DNA from 2 places in the Pseudomonas ogarae genome. Region 2 is predicted to be linked to the other one. Evidence: predicted binding sites of a transcription regulator. Region 2 holds the regulator's gene; the other holds the start of a gene.
The links. Region 2 encodes sigma-54, which starts transcription at its own class of promoters, with help from an activator protein. Its sites were predicted from a motif close to ANTGGCATNNANNTTGCTNT; they were not measured.
Positions count from the first base shown of each region.

Region 1: HU749_RS21135 (circularly permuted type 2 ATP-grasp protein) is a predicted target of sigma-54. The motif match lies at 5,244-5,263, and genes of this name have one in related genera.

Region 1 covers NZ_CP077086.1:4,836,365-4,844,095, forward strand. Annotated here, with positions in the region: gene HU749_RS21115 (acetyl-CoA C-acetyltransferase) at 1-504, opposite strand, end outside; gene HU749_RS21120 (c-type cytochrome) at 1,112-1,924, shown strand; gene HU749_RS21125 (transglutaminase family protein) at 2,043-2,846, opposite strand; gene HU749_RS21130 (alpha-E domain-containing protein) at 2,843-3,793, opposite strand; gene HU749_RS21135 (circularly permuted type 2 ATP-grasp protein) at 3,803-5,212, opposite strand; gene HU749_RS21140 (ribonuclease E inhibitor RraB) at 5,593-5,934, opposite strand; gene HU749_RS21145 (hypothetical protein) at 6,136-6,372, opposite strand; gene HU749_RS21150 (START domain-containing protein) at 6,515-7,123, opposite strand; gene HU749_RS21155 (YkgJ family cysteine cluster protein) at 7,178-7,432, opposite strand; gene HU749_RS21160 (translation initiation factor 2) at 7,580-7,731, opposite strand, start outside.
Region 2 covers NZ_CP077086.1:1,307,862-1,315,592, forward strand. Annotated here, with positions in the region: gene HU749_RS05520 (ZIP family metal transporter) at 1-532, shown strand, start outside; gene HU749_RS05525 (HPr family phosphocarrier protein) at 621-896, opposite strand; gene rapZ (RNase adapter RapZ) at 912-1,769, opposite strand; gene ptsN (PTS IIA-like nitrogen regulatory protein PtsN) at 1,772-2,236, opposite strand; gene hpf (ribosome hibernation-promoting factor, HPF/YfiA family) at 2,249-2,557, opposite strand; gene HU749_RS05545 (RNA polymerase factor sigma-54) at 2,635-4,128, opposite strand; gene lptB (LPS export ABC transporter ATP-binding protein) at 4,293-5,018, opposite strand; gene lptA (lipopolysaccharide transport periplasmic protein LptA) at 5,018-5,566, opposite strand; gene lptC (LPS export ABC transporter periplasmic protein LptC) at 5,553-6,122, opposite strand; gene HU749_RS05565 (KdsC family phosphatase) at 6,130-6,654, opposite strand; gene HU749_RS05570 (KpsF/GutQ family sugar-phosphate isomerase) at 6,655-7,629, opposite strand.

The DNA of each region.
Region 1 (7,731 bases), 3.0 Mb from region 2:
ACTGTCGACATCCTCACGGCTAAAGCCTTCCAGCGTGGCGATCAGGTCGGCGCCGATGCCCTGGGGAACGAAGTGGCCGTGCAGGTTGGATTGCGGGTCCAGCGCCCACGCGCCGCCATCGCTGCCCATGGGCACCCGGGACATGGATTCGACGCCGCCGGCCACCACCAGGTCTTCGAAGCCGGAACGCACTTTCATGGCCGCCAGATTCACCGCCTCCAGGCCCGAGGCGCAAAACCGATTGAGTTGCACGCCTGCCACGCTGACATCCCAGTTGGCCACCAGCGCAGCGGTCTTGGCGATATCGGCCCCCTGTTCACCCACCGGGGTCACGCAACCGAGCACGATGTCATCGACCTGGCTGGTGTCCAGATCCATGCGCTGCTGCAAGGCGCTGAGCAGACCACCCAGCAGGTTCACCGGCTTGACGCTGTGCAAGGCACCATCGGCCTTGCCCTTGCCACGGGGCGTGCGTAATGCGTCGAAAATCAAAGCTTGGGTCATGACGTCCTCGAAACCACGGGGTAATGCGATGCCTTCAACCATAAGCCCAGCGGCGCCGGATTCAATGACCACAGCGCTCAATGGCGTTGACGGCCACGCTCAGACGAACGGTAGCGAGCTATCGGGTTAACCGATTCAGGAGGACAAGCTGTCTAGCAAAAGGGCCGGCAGGAAGGTGGCAATAGGCCTCATACCTTTTTTAGAGCAGCCTGTACCAAGCTGATATGAATTGGATCTAAGCCAAGGCCGCCGCGGCCCCTAATGTAATCCTTGTACAAGAAAGTCGTCGGGTTTTGCCGAGGCGCTTGTCGGACAGGAAGTGCAACGCCAGCCGCCATGGATATGCAGGCTGGCTTTTAGGAAATAACAATAAAGGCGGGTCAGCCATGTTCAAACATTCGAAAGTTCGCCAAGCCGGACTCATTCTCTTTGCCACGACGCTGCTGTTGATTTTGCCGAATATCACCAAGGTGATTGGCTGAATCCTGCGCGAGGGCATCTGCATCATTCATTAGTTGTGTCGCCAAAAAATGTGACGGGTTCTCTGTTCGAGCCGCGATGGCTGTGCCAACCTTTGCGGCACCCCTCGACATGGAAGGCGATCGACTTGAAAGCTCTTATTGTGTTCGGGGCGTTGCTGCTCAGCACGCCCCTTTATGCCGCGCAACTGGTGCTGGAGTTGGGCGCGGGCACGCGCACCTGGCAAACCGAAGAACTGCTCAAGCACCCGGACGCTCAAACGGTCCAGATCGCTGATGACGTTTCCTACAAGAAACCCATGAGCTATCGAGCCGTGCCGCTGACGGCACTATTGACGGGCGTCCAAGCGGACGACCATCTGCAAGCCGTTGCCCTGGACGGCTTCGCTGCCGAAATGCCTGCGGCGCCGTTACTCAACAAAAGTGGGGCCCGAGCGTGGCTGGCGATTGAGGACCCGGCCAGGCCCTGGCCGCCGCTGGGGGAAGGCAAGCACAGTGCCGGGCCTTTCTACCTGGTCTGGACCGATCCGCAGGCTGGCCACATCAGCCCGGAGCAATGGCCCTACGCGGTGGCGACCATCAAGCGCCTGTCGGCCGTGGCCGAACGCTTCCCGGCCCTGCTGCCGGCGCCCAACCTGGCCAAGGACGACCCGATCAATATAGGTTTCGAACTGTTCCAGAAAAATTGCCTGGCGTGCCATCGGCTCAATGGCGCAGGCGATGCACAGTTCGGCCCTGACCTGAACATCCCTTTCAACCCGACCGAATACTTCTCCGGGGACTTCCTCAAGCGCTACATTCGCGACCCGCAAGCGCTGCGTCGCTGGCCCCAGGGCAAGATGCCCGGATTCTCGGCTGCGGTGCTGCCGGATTCGGAGCTGGATTTGCTGGTGGGTTATTTGAAGCATATGGCGGGACGCAAGCAGCCATTGGCCCCGTGAGATTGGTTTTTTTGTGGCAAGGGAGCTTGCTGCGCAGCAGCCCCTTAAAAAGCTTGCGAACGCTTCGCACTCGAGCGGGAGCAAGCGCCCTCGCCACAAAAGCTCCCTCGTTGGAGAGCTATTGTTGTTGCACCGTGATCACCGGCGCCGGTGGCACGACCAGCTTGGCATGCATCTGCTCACAACCGCCGCCACGCCGCATGCCACGCACCGGGCAGGCGTCCAGGTAATCCAGGCCTACGGCCAGCTTCAGGTGGCGCTCCGGACGGGCCAATTGGTTGGTCACGTCGAAACTGTACCAGGCGTCGTCAAGCCAGGCTTCTGCCCAGGCATGGCTTGCCAGGTGTTCGCTCTCTTCGCTGAACAGATACCCCGACACATACCGCGCCGGCACCCCCAGGCTACGGGCGCAGGCCAGGAAGGCGTGGGTGTGATCCTGGCACACCCCGCTACGACCGGCAAAAGCCTGGGCCGCACTGGTCTCCACTTCAGTGGTGCCAGGGGTGTAGATCATGTGCTGGTTCAGCCCATGCATCAGGTCGATCAGCGCCGTGCGATCGCGACGCTGCTGGCACTGCTGCGCAGCGAAGGCTCGAAGGGCCTCGTCCGCCTCGGTCAGCCGGGTGAAGCGCAGGAACGGCAGCGCTGACTGACTCTCGTGCTCGGCTTCACGCGACGGATCGATGTCCACCTGTCCGCGGGCGCCGATGATGACCGTTTCGTGGGGTTCGTCCAGGGTCAGTACGTGAAGGATGTTGCCGAACGGGTCCAACTGCGCCCGCACCGGCCGGGGCAGATCCAGTTGCCAGCTCAGCACATGCTGACGTTCGCTGTCGTGGGGCGTCAGGCGCAGGTACTGGATGCTGGCGCGCACCTGATCTTCATAGTGGTAGGCCGTTTCGTGGCTGATCGAGAGTCTCATATGACCTCCAGGTAGGAACTGTGAATGGCATTGCCCAGTTCACGGACCAGTGGGATGAATTCGGTGAGCCAGGCATGCAGGCCCCCGTCGAGGATTTCGTTGATGCCGGTGTAGCGCAGGCGTGCGTCCATTTCCGCCGCCAGCCGTTGTGCCTGCCGGCCGTTGGTGCCTGGCAGGCTCGCGAGGATCTGGTTGATTTCTTCGGTACAGGCGCGCAGCGAACGCGGTACGTCGGCGCGCAACAGCAGCAACTCAGCCACATGGCGAGCGCCCGGGGCGTCACGGTAGATCTCGGTATAGGCTTCGAAGGACGACAAGGCCCGCAACAAGGCGCTCCATTGGTAATACGCGTGGGCCGTGCCATCGCTGACCGTTTCGGCCTGGTCGCCGGCCATTTCGTAGCGGGCGTCGAGCAAGCGCAGGGTGTTGTCGGCCCTTTCGATGAAGGTCCCCAGGCGAATGAAGCGGAACGCATCGTTGCGCATGATGGTGCCGTAGGTTGCACCACGAAACAGGTGGGATCGCTCCTTGATCCACTCGCAGAAACGGCTCATGCCGTAGCGATTCAAGCCTTGCTCGGCGATCCCACGAATTTCCAGCCAGGTGGCGTTGATGTTTTCCCACATGTCGGCGGTGATACGCCCACGTACCGCATGGGCACTGGCTCGCGCGGCGCCGAGACAACTGTAGATGCTGGCCGGGTTGGCCGCTTCCAGGGCAAAGAAATGCAGCAGGCGCTCGGCGTGCAGCTCGCCGTGTCGCTCCCGGTAATCATCCAGCGTGCCGGTGATCAGCAATGGCATGGCCAACTCGTGCAGGCCATCGCCACGCCCGTCCTGGGGCATCAGCGACAGCGAATAGCTGACATCGAGCATCCGTGCGAGGTTTTCCGCACGCTCCAGGTAGCGCGACATCCAGTACAGGTCCGAGGCGGTTCTACTCAGCATGGCAGCTCCTCAATCCTCGACCACCCAAGTGTCCTTGGTCCCACCGCCCTGGGATGAATTCACCACCAGGGAGCCTTCGCGCAGCGCCACCCGTGTCAGCCCGCCAGGCACCACGCGGGTCTCGCGCCCCGACAGCACAAACGGCCGCAAATCGATGTGGCGCGGGGCGATGCCGTTTTCGACAAAGGTCGGGCAGGTCGAGAGCGACAGCGTCGGCTGGGCGATGTAGGCGTGCGGCTTGGCCTTGATCCGCTCGCGAAAGGCATCGATCTGCGCTGTCGTCGCGGCCGGCCCCACCAGCATTCCATAACCGCCGGAGCCCTGGGTTTCCTTGACCACCAGATCGGGAAGATTCGCCAGCACGTGGGAAAGCTCAGCGGGATTACGGCATTGCCATGTAGGAACGTTCTTCAGGATCGGCTCTTCGTCCAGGTAAAAACGGATCATGTCGGTGACGAACGGGTACACCGATTTGTCGTCCGCCACGCCCGTGCCGATGGCATTGGCCAGCACCACGTTGCCGGACCGGTAGGACGACAACAGGCCTGGTACGCCGAGCATCGAATCCGGGTTGAAGGCCAGTGGATCGAGGAACGCGTCGTCGAGGCGACGGTAGATCACATCCACCGATTTCGGGCCGTCGGTGGTGCGCATGAACACTTTGTCATCGCGTACGAACAGGTCGGCGCCTTCCACCAACTCCACACCCATCTCCCGGGCCAGGAACGCGTGCTCGAAGAACGCGCTGTTGAAACGCCCCGGCGTGAGCACCACGACACTGGGATCGTCCAGCGGGCTGGAGCTTTTCAGGGTGTCGAGCAGCAGGTTCGGATAATGGTCGATGGGGGCGATGCGCTGGGCGGCGAACAGTTCAGGGAACAGGCGCATCATCATCTTGCGGTCTTCGAGCATGTAGCTGACGCCGCTGGGCGTACGAAGATTGTCTTCGAGCACGTAGTACGTGCCGTCACCGTCGCGCACCAGATCGACACCACAAATGTGCGCGTAAATGTCACGGTGCAGGTCCAGCCCCTGCATCGCTAGTTGGTATTGCTCGTTGGCCAGCACCTGCTCGGCGGGAATGATGCCGGCGCGGATGATCCGTTGCTCGTGGTAGAGGTCGGCCAGGAACATGTTCAGCGCCTTGACCCGCTGGATGCAGCCACGTTCGACCACCCGCCATTCACTGGCCGGGATGCTGCGCGGGATCGTGTCGAAAGGGATCAGGCGCTCGGTCCCCTGCTCGTCGCCGTAGAGCGTGAACGTAATGCCAGCACGATGAAACAACAGGTCGGCTTCGCGCCTGCGTTGCGCCAGCAGCTCGTCAGGCGTTTCAGCCAGCCAGCGGGCAAACGCCTGGTAATGCGGACGGACCTGGCCGTTGGCATCGTACATTTCATCAAAACCGCTGCGGATCATGCCGTACTCCTTGTCACCCTGGCAGCAAGGCTTCGCAAGCCCCGTGCCATCGGCATAAACGCTTTATGATCAACGGGTTGGATTCTCCTCTGACAGGCCGTGCACTTTTCTAGTGCAGCAAATACCCCCACCCCGCTGCCCCCCGCTCCATTGCGACGCAGGGGCGTCGCTCTCCTGAGCATAGCCATGGAAAAACGACGCGGCTTGATCTGGATACAGTTAGGTACAAAACCTGGCGGTTGTGGTGTTGGCGGGGGACATGCTCACCTATTCGGCGTCCGCCACAAATCCCACAGTAATGTTCAATGCTCGGGTAGTTCACAGACATGAAAACGGCCGACACAAAGGTCAGCCGTTGCTGTGGTTGCGGTGAGTAACTGTCAGGCCTGCAGGCGCCGGATCTCTTGCTTGACGCCCCAGCCCTCGATCACACCACCCAAGGGTTCGACGACTGCCTCAAAGTCTTGCTCGAAGTCTCCTATGTCATCGTAAGTGGCGTACATCACCCGGCTCAGTTCCAATGACCAAGCCCCGTCGTCCCGTGCACTGATCTGCGCGTTCAGCGACTCTCCCCGAAAATGACCTGCCGCCCTGCGCGCCCGCTCCTCGTCCGGGAAAATGGCGTAGAACTCAATGGGATGGAATCGGGAAAAATCGAAACCGCCTTCTTTCATGCGGCGCAATACGCTGGTGCTGATGTCTTCTTGATAGGCTGTGCTCATGAAACGTCCTCCTGAAACCAATGGATAGACTTTCCGTCTTCCCGTGCGTGAAGCCCTCAGGCTGCAAGCGGTACGGCATCAAATGGCCGTCGGGACACAAGCATGTAGCTGACAAGACCGGACCTTGGCGATCCTTTCGCTGATCTCAATTGCAGAGTAGCCGTAAGTGGTGGCCACTGCCAAGCGAGACCAGGCACCGTTTCATGAAATCGGTGTAATGCTGAGAATTTCGATGCTGTTTTGCGACTTGAGATTCTTGACTGTCGGGTCTTCGGTGCGGTTTTCCAAGTCGTTGAGGTCCAGTCGCTTGAGCACTGGAAGCAATCTTTCGCGAATCAATTGGGCGGCCTGCTCCATGGTGGGCTTCTGGTCATGGTCGAACTGCTCGACGGTGGTTTCACCGTGATCGTCAATGAAAGTGATTTCCCACTTTTGCATCGGTGTCTCCTTGATCAATTCAGGGCCTGGCTTACCTTTATCTCGACATTGGGGGCCGGACAATCGTTCCACTGGGCGGCCTGGACGGCACACATGAAAAGACCGCCTCTGGGGCGGTCTCCTGGTGTACAGCCGTGGCCGATCAGTTTTCGGCGCGTTCCTTCAGGGCTTTCAAGGTGTTGAACGGCGCATCCACCACAAACTTGTTCGCCAGCCAGGACGGTACGTCACCCCCTGGCTCGGTGTGGACCTGGTAGGTCACTTCGATCTGGTCAGCGCCCTTTGGCGTGAACGTCCAGAAGCCTTCAACCTGGGTCACTCGCACGAAACCTTGCTCTTCAGGCAGGTATTTCGGCACGCCCTTGAGCTTGCGGGTCAGGCTGCCATCGGCGCCCTCCTCGGTGGTGACTTGCAGCACCGAGTCTCGGGCCGTCACCGGCCATGGCGTGTTGAACTGGGTGTAGGTCCAACTTTGATTGCCTTCGTGCTTGAGCAGTTTCTGGCTCTTGCATTCATGAATCCAGGCGCAAGCGCCGGGAACGTCTTCCTGCAGGGCCCGCAGCTTGGCCATGGTGGTTTTCATCACCGTCACGCCGCGATAGGCCTTGTACTTGGAGCCCGCCACTTCACTGAGGGAAACCTTGATACCGTCCTTCTCCTTGGCAACCTGCCAATCCTCTGCCTGAGCGGTGGCCGTTGCCAGCAATACAGTCAACCCACACAACACAGCCATACGATGCAGCGAACCCATAGTTCTTTTCCTTATTGTCCAAGTTCGTTCAGTTAGGATCCGTTCATTGACTCATTACGCTGCCGTGACTTGCTCCCACCAACCGATCAGTCGGATGGCCTCTTCACTGCTGCTGCCGCACACCTCGATGTCGGCGTCGAACGCCGAGCACACTGCCGGACGTTCCGGCTGGCCGAAGATCCGGCACAGGTTATCGACTGACAATTGCGCGCAACGTTCTCCCGCCGGTTTGCCTTGGGGCATGCCAGGGATCGATGAGCTGATGGAAGGGGCGATGCAACAGGCGCCACAGCCTTCACGGCATTTCATGACGGCGACATCCTCACGACAGTAATGGTTAGTAACAGAACACAGAGTACCGGCTAAAACACTCGTTTTAAATTACCGTCTGCGTGTTTTTTTGCCCATGGCGGGATGACCGAATGGTCAGCGACGAACTGCAGGCCTGTCGAAGGCTCATTGCTTGAATTCGAAGTCCAGCGCCGCACCTTCCACCTCATTGCGCTCCTGGTTGCGCAGTGGCAGCTGCATTTCATTGCTCAACAAACGGCCATTGAGCTGAAACGGCCCGGGTTTCTCGCCGAACATCGACGGCAAGAGCTGCTCAC
Region 2 (7,731 bases):
CATTATGTCAGGGGCGTTCGGGCTGTACCTGGTGGACCGCAAGGTCTCGGCCAGCCCCGAAAGGCTGGTCGCGGCGCCAGGACGTCCGATCATTGCGCCGCGGATCTGGCTGTTCGTGTTTGCCATCATCGCCCACAACATTCCCGAAGGCATGGCGGTGGGCGTGTCGGCGGGTGGTGGCATGCCGGATGCCGACAGCCTGGCGATGGGCATCGCCTTGCAGGATGTACCCGAAGGACTGGTAATCGCGTTGGTGCTGGCTGCGGCGGGAATGTCTCGGGTCAAGGCGTTCCTGATTGGCGCGGCATCAGGATTGGTCGAGCCGGTGTTCGCGCTGCTGTGCGCCTGGCTGGTGAGCCTTGCCGAGATGCTATTACCCCTGGGGCTCGCGTTGGCGGCCGGGGCGATGCTGCTGGTGGTGACTCACGAGGTCATTCCGGAATCCCGTCGCAATGGTCACGAGAAACTGGCGAGCCTGGGGCTGTTGCTGGGATTTTGTTTGATGATGGTGCTGGATACGGCGTTGGCGTGACAAGTGGCTGATCTGTGGTGATGTGATTTATCTGTGGTGAGGGGATAAATCCCCTCGCCACAAAAAATCCGCCTTGGGACTTGGTTAGTTACTCGCCTTCGTCGAAGTATCTGTTGATCAGGTCAACCAAGGCATCCATCGCTTCCTGCGCCTGATCACCTTCGGTGTGCAGGTGGATCCTGGTGCCCTTGCCGGCGGCGAGCATCATCATCGCCATGATGCTTTTACCGTCGACCGTAGACTCTGGCGTGCGACCGACCCTGATGGTGGTGTCCTTGAACTGGCCCGCGACGCCGACGAACTTGGCCGACGCTCGGGCATGCAAGCCCAGCTTGTTGATGATTTCAATTTCCTGAGCAGGCATCGCGATGTGAATCCTTTAGCTGAGGTCGCGGTGGCGAACCTGGACGTTCTTCAGGGACTGTTGCAGGAGCTGACCCAGGCGTTCGGTCAGGTAGACGGAGCGGTGATGGCCACCAGTGCAACCAATGGCGATCGTGACATAGGCGCGGTTGCTCGCGGCAAAGCGGGGCAGCCATTTGAGCAGGTAGCTGGAGATGTCCTGATACATTTCCTCGACATCCGGCTGTGCGGCCAGGTAGTCGATCACTGGTTGGTCGAGCCCGGACTGCTCGCGCAATTCCGGTTTCCAATAGGGATTGGGCAGGCAGCGCACATCGAACACCAGGTCGGCGTCTACTGGCATGCCACGTTTGAAACCGAACGACTCCACCAGGAACGCCGTGCCCGGCTCGGGTTGGTTGAGCAGGCGCAGCTTGATCGTGTCGCGCAACTGATACAGGTTCAGGTGCGTGGTGTTGACCTTAAGGTCCGCCAGGTCGGCGATCGGACCCAGTAGCTGGCTTTCGTCCTCGATGGCTTCGGCCAGGGAACGGTTGGCATTGCTCAGCGGGTGGCGCCGGCGGGTTTCGGAAAAACGCTTGAGCAGTGTTTCTTCATCGGCATCCAGGTACAGCACATCGCACTGGATATGCCGGCTGCGCACTTCCTCGAGCAGTTCAGGAAAGCGCGACAGGTGGCTTGGCAGGTTACGTGCGTCGATGGACACCGCTACCAGCGGTTGTGCCAGCTCGGTGTGGATCAGGGCGCGCTCGGCCAGTTCCGGCAGCAGGCCGGCGGGCAGGTTGTCGATGCAATAGTAGCCGCTGTCCTCAAGCACGTTGAGGGCTGTGCTTTTACCGGAGCCGGAGCGGCCACTGACAATGATCATGCGCATTTTTAATGACCGTTCTGCTCGTCCAGGACAACCTGGTACAACGCTTCGTTGCTCGGTGCGCTGCGCAGTTTTTCGCGCACTTCCTTGCGGTCCAGCATGCTGGCAATCTGGCGCAGCAGCTCGAGGTGCGCATCGGTCGCCGCTTCCGGTACCAGCAATACAAACAGCAGGTCGACCGGGGCGCCGTCGATGGCGTCGAAATCTATGGCGGTTTCAAGGTGCAACAGCGCGCTGATCGGCGCGGCACAACCCTTGAGACGGCAGTGAGGAATGGCGATGCCGTTGCCAAAACCGGTGGAACCGAGTTTTTCACGGGCAACCAGGGCCTCGAAGACGTCCTGCATTTCCAGATCCGGCACTTCGCGGTGGATCAGGTTGGCAATTTGTTCGAGGGCTTTCTTTTTACTGCCGCCCGGCGCGTTCACTTGGGAACGGCCGGGGGTCAGGATGGTTTCTAGTCGGATCATGGATTAGGGGGGTTAACGACCGGTCGCGCCCTGGAGGAGGCTCTGGGTCTTTTCCTTATGCTTTTTGAGTTGGCGATCCAGCTTGTCGGTCAGCAGGTCAATCGCGGCATACATGTCTGTGTGCTCTGCGTTGGCAACCACTTCTCCGCCGGGGATATGCAGCGTGGCTTCGATTTTCTGCAGCAGTTTCTCGACGTTCATCGTGACTTGCACGTTGGTGATCTTGTCGAAATGCCTCTCCAATCGGTCGAGTTTTTCGCCGATGTAGGTGCGCAGGGGTTCGGTCACTTCCAGTTGGTGTCCACTGATGTTGACTTGCATACAGCTTCTCCTTCGTTGCCAGTGCATAAAGCGGCAGGCAGAAATGCCTGCCACTGGAACGCTGTGGCGTGGCCTTGTTACATCAACCGCTTGCGTTCGCTCGAAGGCGCGATCCCGAGGGATTCGCGGTACTTGGCGACGGTACGGCGGGCCACCTGAATGCCTTGTGCCTCCAGTAAACCAGCGATCTTGCTGTCACTCAACGGCTTTTTCTGATTTTCCGCGGCCACCAGTTTTTTGATGATCGCGCGGATGGCCGTGGACGAGCATTCGCCGCCTTCGGAGGTGCTGACATGGCTGGAGAAAAAGTATTTCAATTCATAGATGCCCCGGGGGGTATGCATGAATTTTTGGGTGGTTACCCGGGAAATCGTCGACTCGTGCATGCCCACTGCCTCGGCAATGTCATGCAGGACCAACGGTTTCATCGCCTCATCGCCGTACTCCAGGAAGCCGCGCTGATGCTCGACGATCTGGGTGGCCACTTTCATCAGGGTTTCGTTGCGGCTTTGCAGGCTCTTGATGAACCAGCGCGCTTCCTGCAACTGGTTGCGCATGAAGGTGTTGTCGGCGCTGGTGTCGGCGCGCTTGACGAAGCCGGCGTACTGGGCGTTGACGCGCAGCTTGGGCACTGACTCCTGGTTGAGCTCCACCAGCCAGCGATCATTGTGCTTGCGCACGATCACGTCGGGGACCACATATTCGGGCTCGGTGGATTCGATCTGCGAGCCGGGGCGCGGGTTGAGGCTCTGCACCAGTTCGATGACCTGGCGCAGCTCATCTTCCTTGAGCTTCATGCGACGCATCAGTTGGCTGTAGTCGCGGCCGCCCAACAGGTCGATGTAATCGGTGACCAGCCGCTTGGCTTCGGCCAGCCATGGTGTCTTGGCGGACAACTGGCGCAGTTGCAGCAACAGGCACTCACCCAGGTTGCGGGCGCCGATGCCGGCCGGCTCGAACTGCTGGATGCGATGGAGGACGGCTTCGATCTCGTCCAGCTCGATGTCGAGCTCGGGGTCGAATGCTTCGAGGATTTCGTCGAGGGTCTCGTCCAGGTAGCCCTGGTTGTTGATGCAATCGATCAGGGTTACGGCGATCAGGCGATCGGTGTCGGACATCGGCGCCAGGTTCAGCTGCCACAGCAGGTGGCTTTGCAGGCTTTCGCCGGCAGAGGTGCGGGTGGTGAAGTCCCACTCGTCGTCATCGCTGCTCGGCAGGTTGCTGGCGCTGGTCTGGTAGACGTCTTCCCAGGCCGTGTCCACGGGCAACTCGTTGGGGATGCGTTCGTTCCATTCGCCATCCTCGAGGTTATCCACCGTCGGGGCGGCTTCCTGGTAGGACGGTTCCGGGATTTCGGTGTTGGTCTTCTGCTCGACGTTGTCGGCCAGCGGATCGGCGTTATCGAAGTCGTCGCCTTCTTCCTGGCGTTCGAGCATCGGATTGGACTCCAGGGCCTCCTGGATTTCCTGTTGCAGGTCCAGGGTCGACAATTGGAGCAGGCGGATGGCCTGTTGCAGCTGCGGTGTCATCGTCAGCTGCTGGCCCATTCTCAAGACTAGCGATGGTTTCATGGCAGGGGCTTAACACCTTATTCGCCGGCGCACATGCGCCATCCACTACAGGGCGCCGAAGCGCCAAACTTAAGCAAATTATATGCCTGAAACTGAAGTGTTTGCCTAGAGCGTCGCCATAATAAAATTAAACGACGCTCGGGCAAGTCGCCAGACACTTGTCCTTACAGGCGGAACTCATGGCCCAGATACACTTCCTTGACCAGGTCATTGGCCAGGATAGCTGCGGAGTCGCCTTCGGCGATCAACTGGCCGTCATTGACAATGTAGGCGGTTTCGCAGATGTCCAGCGTCTCGCGCACGTTGTGGTCGGTGATCAGCACGCCGATCCCCTTGGCCTTGAGGTGATGAATGATCTGCTTGATGTCGCCCACCGAGATGGGGTCCACGCCAGCGAACGGTTCGTCGAGCAGGATGAACTTCGGTGCGGTGGCCAGGGCGCGGGCGATTTCCACGCGGCGCCGCTCGCCACCGGACAGGCTCATGCCCAGGTTGTCGCGAATGTGGCTGATGTGGAATTCCTGCAGCAGGCTTTCCAGCTCCTGGCGACGACCGGCCTTGTCGAGTTCCTTGCGGGTCTCGAGGATGGCCATGATGTTGTCGGCAACCGACAGTTTGCGGAAGATCGACGCTTCTTGCGGCAAATAGCCGATACCGGCCTTCGCCCGGCCGTGCATCGGCTGGTGGCTGACATCCAGGTCGTCGATCAGCACGCGACCCTGATCGGCCTGGACCAGGCCGACGATCATGTAGAAGCAAGTGGTCTTGCCCGCGCCGTTGGGGCCGAGCAGGCCGACGATCTGGCCGCTGTCGATGGACAGGCTGACATCACGCACGACTTGACGGCTCTTGTAGCTCTTGGCCAGGTGCTGAGCTTTCAGAGTTGCCATTACTGGGCCTTCTGCTCGTCGGTTTTCTTTTTCGGTTGGATCACCATGTCGATCCGCGGACGCGACTCGGTCACCTTGCTACCGGTGGCGCGACCGGCGCTGGCGAGCTTCTTGTTGGTGTCGTAGACGATTTTCTCGCCTTGGGTCACGTTGTTGTCCTTGTCGACGACCTTGGCGCGGTCGATCAGGACGACACGATCCTGTGAGGCGTGATACTGGATGGTGACCCCGTAGCCCTGCACAGGCTTGGTATCGCCTGCGGTTTGCATCTGCTCGAAATAGGCCAGGTTGCCCACGGAGGTCACTACGTCGATGTCGCCGGACGGGGTGCGGGTGATGGTCACGGTATTGCCGGTGACCTTCATCGAGCCCTGGGTGATGATTACGTCGCCCTTATAGGTGGCGACGCCATTCTTGTCATCGAGCTGGGCGTCGTCGGCCTGGATGCGGATAGGCTGGTCGCGGTCGGTGGGAAGAGCCCAGGCGCTCGCGCTTCCCAGTGCTGCGCCCAGACTGAGCAAAATAGGGAGGGTTTTAGCGAGCTTCATACTGTCCTCTTACGTTCGATAGCAGGTGTATCCTGCTTTCCTTCAAATACGCTTTCATTCCCGTGCCGGTCGATACACCCCCGGCGCCGTCGATTCTAACGGGTTGCTCGGTCTGCGCATATTCTTGCTGTGGGAACACGGTCATGCGCGTGCTGGTGATGATGGTCGTGCGGTTTTTCTCGTCGGTTCGGGCGATGCGTACCGAGTCGATCAGTTCCACTTCGGTGCCGCCGGAATTGACTTCGGCGTGCTCGCTCTGCACGTGCCACGGAAAATCGGTGCCGCGGAACATGTTCAGGTCGGGCTTGGTGACCAGCGTAATGTCAGTGGCCTTTACGTGGTCGACCTTGTCGGACGTCATCTCATATTGCACTTTGCCGTCGGGCAGGTACTGCAGGGTATGCGTGTTGGTCGCGTACCAGTCGATCTTTTCCTCGATCTGGGTCGCAGGCCGGTCGAGAAACCGTTCGGGGCTGATGTTCCAGTAGCCCACCGCAGCAAAGAGCGCCGCGATACAGCCGAACACCACGATGGTGCGAATCTTCTTGCTCAGCATAAGTGGCTCACAGGTACGCGGCGTTGGCCGCTTCGAGGTGGCCCTGGGCGCGCAGGATCAGTTCACAGAATTCGCGGGCCGCACCTTCGCCGCCTCGCGCCGTGGTGACGCCGTGGGCATGCTCGCGTACGAAGGTGGCCGCGTTGGCGACGGCCATGCCCAGGCCGACCCGGCGAATCACCGGCAGATCTGGCAGGTCGTCACCGAGGTAGGCCACCTGTTCATAGCTTAGGTTGAGTTGACCCAGAAGCTCGTCCAGCACCACCAGTTTGTCTTCGCGCCCCTGGTAAAGGTGCGGGATGCCGAGGTTCTTCGCGCGCCGCTCGACCACCGGGGTCTTGCGACCGCTGATGATAGCGGTCTGTACGCCGGCGGCCATCAGCATCTTGATGCCTTGGCCGTCGAGGGTGTTGAACGTCTTGAACTCGCTGCCGTCTTCAAGGAAGTACAGGCGGCCGTCGGTCAGCACGCCGTCTACATCGAATACGGCCAGTTTGATGGCTTTGCCGCGTTGCAACAGGTCTGTGTTCATTTACATGACTCCCGCACGCAGCAAATCGTGCATGTTCAGGGCGCCCACTGGACGATCTTCGGCGTCGACGATCACCAGGGCGCTGATCTTGTGGTCTTCCATGATTTTCAGGGCCTCGGCGGCGAGCATCTCGGCGCGGGCGGTCTTGCCGTGGGGCGTCATGACTTGCTCGATGGTCGCACTGTGGATGTCGATGGTGCGGTCCAGGGTGCGGCGCAGGTCGCCGTCGGTAAAGATCCCGGCGAGCTTGCCGTCGGCCTCCAGGACCACTGTCATGCCCAGCCCCTTGCGGGTCATCTCCATTAGCGCATCTTTGAGCAGCGTGCCGCGCAGCACCTGTGGCAAATCCTGGCCGGCGTGCATCACGTTTTCGACTTTCAGCAGCAGGCGACGTCCGAGGGCGCCACCGGGATGGGAAAAGGCGAAATCTTCCGCGGTAAAGCCCCGGGCTTCCAGCAGCGCCACGGCCAGAGCGTCGCCCATGACCAGGGCGGCGGTGGTGGAGGAGGTCGGTGCCAGGTTCAGCGGGCAGGCTTCGTGTTCGACATGGACATTGAGGTTTACTTCGGCGGCCTTGGCCAGTGGCGAGTCCGGGTTACCGGCCATGCTGATCAACTGGATGCCCAGGCGCTTGATCAGCGGCAGCAGCGTGATGATTTCATTGGTGGAGCCGGAGTTGGACAGGGCCAGGATGATATCGTCCCGGGTGATCATGCCCATGTCTCCGTGGCTGGCTTCGGCCGGATGGACGAAAAAGGCGGTGGTGCCGGTGCTGGCGAGGGTGGCGGCGATCTTGTTGCCGATGTGCCCGGATTTGCCCATGCCGACCACGACCACGCGGCCTTTGCTGGCCAGAATCATCTCGCAGGCGCGTACGAAATTAGCGTCGATATGGGGCAGCAAGCCTTGCACGGCTTCGAGCTCGAGGCGGATGGTACGTTGTGCTGATTGAATCAGGTCGCTGGATTGGCTCATGTCAGAAATCGTATAGCCCGATGAAAAGGCGGCGATTATAGCGGTAATGAACAATTCCCTCACGTAAGTTCGTCATGCTTTGTTCGAGGGGGTGCAAGGTTC